2 regions of the Streptomyces sp. NPDC045846 genome follow, and region 2 is predicted to be linked to the other one. Evidence: riboswitches for the same ligand, from Rfam matches in the RefSeq annotation. Region 2 holds a riboswitch; the other holds the start of a gene.
The links. Region 2 has a riboswitch for S-adenosylmethionine ahead of thrC (threonine synthase). Riboswitches for the same ligand answer to the same signal wherever they lie in the genome.
Positions count from the first base shown of each region.

Region 1: it holds a riboswitch for S-adenosylmethionine, as region 2 does, so the genes downstream of both, AC07F3_RS27260 (aminotransferase class V-fold PLP-dependent enzyme) here and thrC (threonine synthase) in region 2, are expected to answer to the same signal.

Region 1 is NZ_JBWKKJ010000010.1:43,207-47,617, forward strand. It holds gene qcrB (cytochrome bc1 complex cytochrome b subunit) at 1-805, shown strand, start outside; gene trpD (anthranilate phosphoribosyltransferase) at 991-2,055, shown strand; SAM riboswitch class IV at 2,178-2,295, shown strand; gene AC07F3_RS27260 (aminotransferase class V-fold PLP-dependent enzyme) at 2,543-3,928, shown strand; gene AC07F3_RS27265 (Lrp/AsnC family transcriptional regulator) at 4,151-4,411, opposite strand, start outside.
Region 2 is NZ_JBWKKJ010000014.1:49,932-54,342, reverse strand. It holds gene AC07F3_RS32765 (cold-shock protein) at 169-372, opposite strand; gene AC07F3_RS32760 (MoaD/ThiS family protein) at 785-1,060, opposite strand; gene thrC (threonine synthase) at 1,092-2,399, opposite strand; SAM riboswitch class I at 2,417-2,562, opposite strand; gene AC07F3_RS32750 (glucosyl-3-phosphoglycerate synthase) at 2,699-3,646, shown strand; gene AC07F3_RS32745 (alpha,alpha-trehalose-phosphate synthase (UDP-forming)) at 3,730-4,411, shown strand, end outside.

The sequences.
Region 1 (4,411 bases), on a different contig from region 2:
TGTCATCGCGGTGGTCGCGGCGATCGCCTCGATCAACCCGATCTGGGCGATCGGCCCCTACCGGCCGGACCAGGTGTCCACCGGTGCCCAGCCCGACTGGTACATGGGCTTCTCCGAAGGCCTCATCCGTGTGATGCCGGGCTGGGAGATCAACCTGTGGGGGCACACGCTCGTCCTGGGTGTGTTCGTCCCGCTGGTGATCTTCCCGCTGGTCCTGGCGACCATCGCGGTGTACCCGTTCATCGAGTCCTGGATCACCGGGGACAAGCGCGAGCACCACATCGCGGACCGGCCGCGCAACGCGCCGACGCGCACCGCGTTCGGTGTCGCGTGGATCACCTGGTACCTGGTGCTGCTCGTCGGTGGTGGAAACGACCTCTGGGCGACCCACTTCCACCTCTCGATCAACGTCATCACCTGGTTCGTGCGGATCGCGTTCTTCGTGGCCCCGGTCCTCGCCTTCATCGCCACCAAGCGGATCTGCCTGGGTCTGCAGCGGCGCGACGCCGAGAAGGTGCTGCACGGACGCGAGTCCGGCATCATCAAGCGGCTGCCGCACGGCGAGTTCATCGAGGTGCACGAGCCGCTGGACGCCGGTGCGCGCTACAAGCTCACCGCGCACGAGCAGTACAAGCCGGTCGAGGTCGGCCCGGCGGTCGACGAGAACGGTGTCGCCCGCAAGATCTCGCGGACGCAGAAGCTGCGCGCCAAGCTCAGCAAGGGCTACTTCGGCGAGGGGAACCAGATCCCCAAGCCGACGGCCGAGGAGTACGAGGAGATCACGAGCGGCCACGGCCACCACTGATCCCCGCCTGACCTGACGGTCGCCACAACCGAGGCTCCGGCCCGGCCCCTTGACGGGGGCCGGGCCGGAGTCTTTCGCGTACCCGGTCCCCGGCGCGTCCGTACTGCGGGCACGGGCGCGGGGCGGGCCGCCCCTGTCGATAGGCTTACGGGCGGTATCCAGTCCCTTGACCACCAGGAGCGAGCATGAGCGCTGTTACCCCCACCGGAGGCGACACCGTGGCGGCCCACTCCTGGCCGGGCGTCCTGGACGCGCTCCTGAGCGGCACCGACCAGAGCGCGGACGTGACCGCCTGGGCGATGGACCGGATCATGCGCGGCGAGGCCACCGACGCGCAGATCGCCGCCTTCGCGGTGGCGCTGCGCGCCAAGGGCGAGACGGTCGCCGAGATCACCGGCCTGGTCCGCACGATGTACCGGCACGCCAACCTCATCGAGGTGCCCGGACCCAGCGTGGACATCGTCGGCACCGGGGGCGACGGCGCCAAGACCGTCAACATCTCCACCATGTCGGCGATCGTGGTCGCCGGCACCGGCGCCAAGGTCGTCAAGCACGGCAACCGGGCCGCGTCCTCGGCCAGCGGCGCCTCGGACGTCCTGGAGAAGCTCGGGGTCAACCTCGACCTCAGCCCGGCACGCGTCGCCGAGGTCGCCGAGGAGGCGGGCATCACGTTCTGCTTCGCGGTGAAGTTCCACCCGGCGCTGCGCTACGTCGCCGCCGCCCGCCGCGAGATGGGCATCCGCACCACGTTCAACTTCCTCGGCCCGCTCACCAACCCGGCCCGGGTGCGCGCCCAGGCGACCGGGGTCGCCGACGCGCGGATGGCGCCCATCGTGGCGGGCGTGCTCGCCGAGCGCGGCTCCTCGGCGCTGGTCTTCCGCGGCGACGACGGCCTCGACGAACTGACCACCACCGGCACCTCCCGGGTGTGGGTGGTGCGCGACGGCCAGGTCACCGAGGAGCGCTTCGACCCCCGCGACGTCGGCATCGAGATCGTGCCCATCGAGGCCCTGCGCGGCGCGGACTCCTCGTACAACGCCGATGTCGCCCGCCGTCTCCTCGCGGGCGAGCGCGGTCCGGTGCGGGACGCGGTGCTGCTGAACTCGGCGGCGGCCCTGGTCGCCCTCGAACCCGGGCCGGGCCCGCTCGCCGGGCAGATCGGCGCCGCGATGGCGCGGGCCGCCGAGGCCGTCGACTCCGGGGCGGCCCGCGCCGCCCTGGAGCGCTGGGTCGCGGCGAGCAACGCCTGAGGCGTGGGCCGCCCGGTCCACAGCCCTCCGCACGTCTTCCGTACGTGATGTGACGCAAGGCGCAGTCCGGATCGCGGACTGTGCCTTGCGCACCCGTGGACGTGTGGCAGGATGCTGTCCAAGGTCATGAGTGACAGCGATTTAGGCCCCGGCTCGCTGTCCGGCAACCCTCCGTCCGTGGCGGGGTGCCCCGGGTGAAGACCAGGTCGTAGGCAGCAAGGCCTACGGCAAGCGCGGACCCCTGGACATCATCGGATGTCACAGCCCTGGGGTCCTGGTCCTCAAGGGAGCAGTCTCGTGAGCAAGCGAATGCGATAGGGCGTACCGCCCCTTCTTCACATCCTCCGCGCACCCTTCTTCGGGCTGCGTGTCCGAGGTCAACACCCGTACACGGCAAGGCAGTCGCACCCTCTCGCTCGATGCAGGGTCACGCCGCCGTACCCGGGGTCCGAAGTCAACTCGCCTTGTCCTGCCGGGAGATACCGCCATGTCCGCACGCCCTGTCGCCACCGTCCCCGCCGCCGCTCAGTCCGCCGACCCCTGCTGTGCCGCGCCGCTGCCCGTGCTCGGCCGCGACGTCACCGTGCCGCTGGTCACCGGCGGCGAGGTGACGTACGCCGCCCTCGACTACGCGGCCAGCGCGCCCGCCCTCCAGCGGGTCTGGGACGACGTCGCCGCGTACGCCCCCTACTACGGCAGCGTGCACCGCGGCGCGGGCTACCTCTCGCAGCTCTCCACCGACCTGTTCGAGAACAGCCGCGAGACGGTGGCCGAGTTCCTCGACTGCCGCCCCGGCGACCAGGTCGTCTTCACCCGCTCGACCACGGACTCGCTCAACCTGCTCGCCCAGGTGGTCCCGGCCGACTGCCAGGTCTTCGTCTTCGAGACCGAGCACCACGCCTCGCTCCTGCCGTGGCGCGACGCCCGGGTGACGTACCTGAACGCGCCGCGCACCCCGCAGCAGGCCGTCGAGACCCTGGAGCGCGCGCTCGCCGACCGCGACCCCTACGGGCCCGCGCTCGTGTGCGTCACCGGCGCGTCCAACGTCACCGGTGAGCTGTGGCCGGTGCGGGAACTCGCCGCCGCGGCACACGCGCACGGCGCCCGCATCGTGCTCGACGCGGCCCAGCTCGCGCCCCACCACCCGGTCTCCGTACGGGAGTTGGACGTCGACTGGATCGCCTTCTCCGGGCACAAGCTGTACGCGCCGTTCGGCTCGGGCGTGCTCGCCGGGCGCGCGGACTGGCTCCAGGAGGCCGAGCCGTACCTGGCCGGTGGGGGCGCCTCCAAGAAGGTCGCGCGGCGCGGTGACGGCGGGGTGGACGTCGAGTGGCACACCACGGCCGCGCGCCACGAGGCCGGCTCGCCCAACGTCATCGGCGTCTACTCCATCGCCTCCGCCTGCAAGGCGCTCACCGAGGCGGGCTTCGACGCGCTGGTCGAGCGCGAGCGGCACCTGATCGCGAAGGTCCGCGAGGGCCTGGCGGCGGTCCCCGAGGTCCGGGTGCTGTCGCTGTTCGGGGACGACGCGCCCCGGGTCGGCGTCCTCTCGTTCGTCGTCGACGGCTGGAACAGCTCGCACTTCGCGGCGGCCCTGTCGGCGGAGTACGGCATCGGGGTGCGCGACGGCCTCTTCTGCGCTCACCCGCTGGTGCGCACGCTGCTCGGCAGCGACCCGCAGGACCCGGGCGAGTGCGGTGCGCCCGAGGGGGAGCCGGGCGAGCGGTCCCTCAACGCGATCCGGGTCAGCTTCGGGGCGGGGACCCCGGACGAGCACGTGGACCGCTTCGTGCGGGCGGTGCGTGAGCTGGTCACGCAGGGGGCGAAGTGGCAGTACCGCACGGAGGGGGGCCGCTGCGTCCCGGCGGTGTAACCCCGCCGGACCACGCCCACCCGGGGCTCCGCCCCGGACCCCGTTCGCGCCTTGAGGGCGCTCGTCCTCAAGCGCCGGACGGGCTGGGTGGGCTTGGGTGGGCACTCTCGTTGGTGGCGGGCGTCCTGCTGAAGGCGACCCTGCTCAGGGGCGCGGGGAACTGCGCGAGCGGCCACGCACGGTTCGCAGACCGGCGTGCTTCGACGCCCACCCCGCAGGGGGCTACGAGTCCAGGCCGATGGCGAACGCTGCTTCCAGGTCGTGCTGGGAGTACGTGCGGAACGCGACGTGCGTGTCCGTGGCCTCCACGCCGGGGATCTTGCTGATGCTGCCGGGGATGATGTCCGCCAGATCGTCGTGGCGGGCCACCCTGACCAGCGCGATCAGATCGTACGTACCGGTCACCGAGTACACCTCGCTGACGCTGTCGAGCGCCGCGATGGACTCCGCGATCTCGGGAATCCGGTCCACGCTGGTCTTGAT
Region 2 (4,411 bases):
GGCAAGCGCCCCCGGGGTTTGGGGCGCAGCCCCAGGGTGCGGAACCATCCAACCCCGCACAGGGCAAGCCCCCCGGGCCTGGGCGGAGCCCCAGGGGTGCGTGAAGGGGGCCACCCTTGGGGTGGCCCCCTTCATGCGTGCGTGCGTCGGTGGCCGATCGCGCCGAGATCAGACGGCGAGCTTGACCATGTCCGCCTGCGGACCCTTCTGGCCCTGCGAGATCTCGAACTCGACTCGCTGACCTTCTTCAAGGGTGCGGTAACCGTCCATCTGGATCGCGCTGTAGTGGACGAAAACATCCGCACCACCGTCGACCGCGATGAAGCCGTACCCCTTCTCCGCGTTGAACCACTTGACGGTGCCCTGAGCCATGCCTAACTCCCCTATTACTGGCCCTTGCACGGGACCACACTTCGCGGACCCGGGTCAGACCTCCACCCTCCGACAGGAGAGGGTGTGCGCCGGAACGCGTCGACCGCGGCTGAATGTATCTGCCCAACTGCCCTCTGCAACAGGTCAATCGGACGAGAATTCCGGGCACACGCAGTGAACGGAATGCCATGAATTCAGCATTCCGGGGCAAGTCGGGCCGGGCAAAGCGCACTTAAGGCACAAAGGACACACACACTTTGACCTCATGTTGTCGCGTTCTCATATGCACTTGGCACGGGAAGCGAAGGCGCTTCCCCAACTGTACCCCGCTCAACCATGCTGAATTGCCCCCTCCGCTTCTCGTGCGGAGGGGGCAACTCTGCGTACAGACGGCGTTAAACGGCGCGGCGGTTCAGCCGCCCGCGACCGCCGGAATGATCGAGACGCCGGCGCCCTCGGGCGTGGCCGTCTGGAGGCCCTGCTCGAAGCGCACGTCGTCGTCGTTGACGTACACGTTGACGAAGCGGCGCAGCTTGCCCTGGTCGTCCAGGACGCGCGCGGCGATCCCGGCGTGGTTCTTCTCCAGGTCGGCGATGACCTCGGCCAGCGTCGCGCCCTCGGCGGCGACCTCGGCCAGGCCGCCGGTGTAGGTGCGCAGGATGGTGGGGATGCGGACGTTCACGCTCATGGTTCGGTACTCCTAGTCGATCAGCAGAGGCTCAGTGGGCGAGGCCCGCGTCGCGGAAGGCGTCCAGGCTCGGGCGGATGGTCGCGGTCGCCTGGGACGTGGCGGCCACCGCGTCCAGGGTCTTGAGCCCGTCACCGGTGTTGAGCACGACCGTGGTGAGCGACGGGTCGAGGAGACCGGCCTCGATGAGCTTCTTGGTGACGCCCACCGTCACGCCGCCCGCGGTCTCCGCGAAGATGCCCTCGGTCCGGGCGAGCAGCTTGATGGCGTCGACGATCTGCTCGTCGTCGACGTCCTCCACCGCGCCGCCCGTGCGGCGCGCGATGTCCAGGACGTACGGCCCGTCCGCCGGGTTGCCGATGGCCAGCGACTTGGCGATGGTGTCCGGCTTCTGCGGGCGTACGACATCGTGCCCGGCCTTGAAGGCGGTGGAGACCGGGGAGCAGCCCTCGGCCTGCGCGCCGAAGATCTTGTACGGCCTGTCCTCGACCAGGCCGAGCTTGATCAGCTCCTGGAGCCCCTTGTCGATCTTGGTGAGCTGGGAGCCCGAGGCGATCGGGATGACCAGCTGGTCGGGCAGCCGCCAGCCGAGCTGCTCGCAGATCTCGTACGCCAGCGTCTTGGAACCCTCGCCGTAGTACGGCCGCAGGTTGACGTTGACGAAGCCCCAGCCCTCGCCGAGCGGGTCGCCGATGAGCTCGGAGCAGAAGCGGTTCACGTCGTCGTAGTTGCCCTCGATGCCGACGAGCTCGCCGCCGTACACCGCGGCCATGACGACCTTGCCCTGCTCCAGGTCGTGCGGGATGAACACGCAGGAGCGGAAGCCGGCCCGCGCGGCGGCGGCGCCGACCGCGCCCGCGAGGTTTCCGGTGGAGGAGCAGGAGAGCGTGGTGAAGCCGAAGGCGCGGGCGGCCTCCAGGGCCTGGGCGACGACGCGGTCCTTGAAGGAGTGCGTCGGGTTGCCGGAGTCGTCCTTGACGAACAGCTTGCCGGGCTCGACGCCCAGCTCGCGCGCCAGGTTCTCGGCCTTGACGAGCTTGGTGAAGCCCGGGTTCAGGTTCGGCTTGTCGGCCACGTCGGCGGGGACGGGCAGCAGCGGCGCGTACCGCCAGATGTTCTCGGGGCCCGCCTCGATCCGCTTGCGCAGCGCCTCGGGGTCGCCGAGCGGCAGGTCATAAGCCACTTCGAGCGGTCCGAAACACAGTTCGCAGGCGAAGATCGGGCCGAGTTCGAAACGCTGGCCGCACTCGCGGCAGGAAAGCCCGGACGCGGGACCGAGATCGACGGGGGTGCCGGAAGCGGTCTCGACAGAGGCGGTGTCAACAGTCTGTGCAGACATGGAGGGGAGGCCCTTTCTCCTCATCTTCCTCAGGGCGAACTTCGCCATGAGACGGATTTGGCACCTTCCCTAGCCGGTGGCCCCGTGTCTTGATCGACGAGAACCGACTGGAGGGTTGCCGGGGCTTCAACGGGCCGTTTCCCTCTGCCCCTCTGGATGAGCGGTATTCGATTGTCAGCGTGACGACGACCCCCGACATGCGACGGTCATCCGCGTTGTTCAAGACTGTAACCGAAGCACTGGACGGTTGAGATAGTCGTCCGAACCGCGAGATGGATCACACGAGGAGGCCGGGAAACGTGCTGGAAGAGGTGGAACGCTGGCTGAGCAGGCGTTCCTGGTCCGCGGCCCAGCGGCCGATCGACACGATCCTGGCCGCGAAACAGCGGACGGGCACGACGGTGAGCGTCGTGTTGCCCGCGCTCGACGAGGAGGCCACGGTCGGTGACATCGTGGCCGCGATCCGGCGCGAGCTGATGACCGCTTCCGTGCCCCTGGTCGACGAGCTCGTGGTCGTCGACTCCGGCTCCACCGACCGTACGGCCGAGGTCGCCGAGAAGGCGGGCGCGCGGGTCGTGCACCGGGACGCGATCCTGCCGCGCGTCCCCGCGCTGCCCGGCAAGGGTGAGGTGCTGTGGCGCTCGCTCCTGGTGACCGGCGGCGACGTCGTGTGCTTCATCGACGCCGACCTCAAGGACTTCGACGCGGGGTTCGTCTCCGGGATCGTCGGGCCGCTCCTGACCGACCCGGACGTCGACTTCGTCAAGGCGATGTACGACCGCCCCTTCGGCGCGACCGCGGGCCAGGGCGGCCGGGTCACCGAGCTGGTGGCGCGCCCGCTGCTCAACCTGCACTGGCCCCAACTGGCCGGTGTGGTACAGCCGTTGGGCGGCGAGTACGCGGCCCGGCGCTCACTCCTCGAGCGGCTGCCCTTCCCCGTCGGGTACGGAGTGGAGATCGCGCTCCTCGTCGACGCGCTGCACACGGTGGGCCTGGACGCGCTCGCACAGGTCGACGTGGGCGTGCGCAAGCACCGCCACCAGGACGGGCAGGCGCTCGGCCGGATGGCCGCCGCGATCTACCGCACCGCGCAGCTGCGGCTGTCCCGGGGCCATCTCGTACGCCCGGAGCTGACCCAGTTCGAGCGCGGCGAGCACGGCTTCGTGCCACGTACGTACGCCGTGGACACCGAGGAGCGGCCGCCCATGCGGGACGTCGAGGAGTACCAGGTCCACCGGGCGGCATAGCCGGGCGGCGGGTGGCCGGATCCGGTCCCCGGGGGCGGGCGCACGCGTGTTTGAGGGTCCCCGGGGCGGGCTAGGTTCGCCACATGGTCACCGCGCACGCAGCCCCCCGAGCCCAGGTACTCGTCGCGTCCAACCGCGGCCCCGTCTCCTACGCCCTGAAGGAGGACGGCTCGCTCGAACCCAAGCGGGGCGGGGGCGGGCTCGTGTCCGGGCTCAGCGCGATCGGCTCCGACGTGGAGTCGCTGTGGGTGTGCGCGGCCCTCGGCGACGGGGACCGCGAGGCGGTGCGGCGCGGCGTGGGCGAGACGGGTGTCCGGATGCTGGACATCGAGGCGTCCGTCTTCGCCGACGCGTACAACGGCATCGCGAACTCGGTGCTGTGGTTCGTCCAGCACATGCTGTACCAGACGCCGCTGGAGCCGGTCTTCGACGCGGAGTTCCGGCGGCAGTGGGCCTCGTACGAGGCGTACAACCGGGCCTTCGCGGAGGCGCTCGCGGCCGAGGCGGCGGACGGGGCGCGCGTGCTGGTGCAGGACTACCACCTCGCGCTGGTGCCGGGCCTGCTCCGCGAGCTCCGCCCCGACCTGCGGATCGGCCACTTCTCGCACACGCCTTGGGCGCCGGTCGACTACTTCCGGATGCTGCCCGACGACATCGCGCGGCAGCTGCTGCGGGGGATGCTCGGGGCGGACCGGCTCGGGTTCCTCACCTCACGGTGGGCCTCGGCGTTCATGGACTCCGTCGCGGGCGTGCTGGGGCCGGACG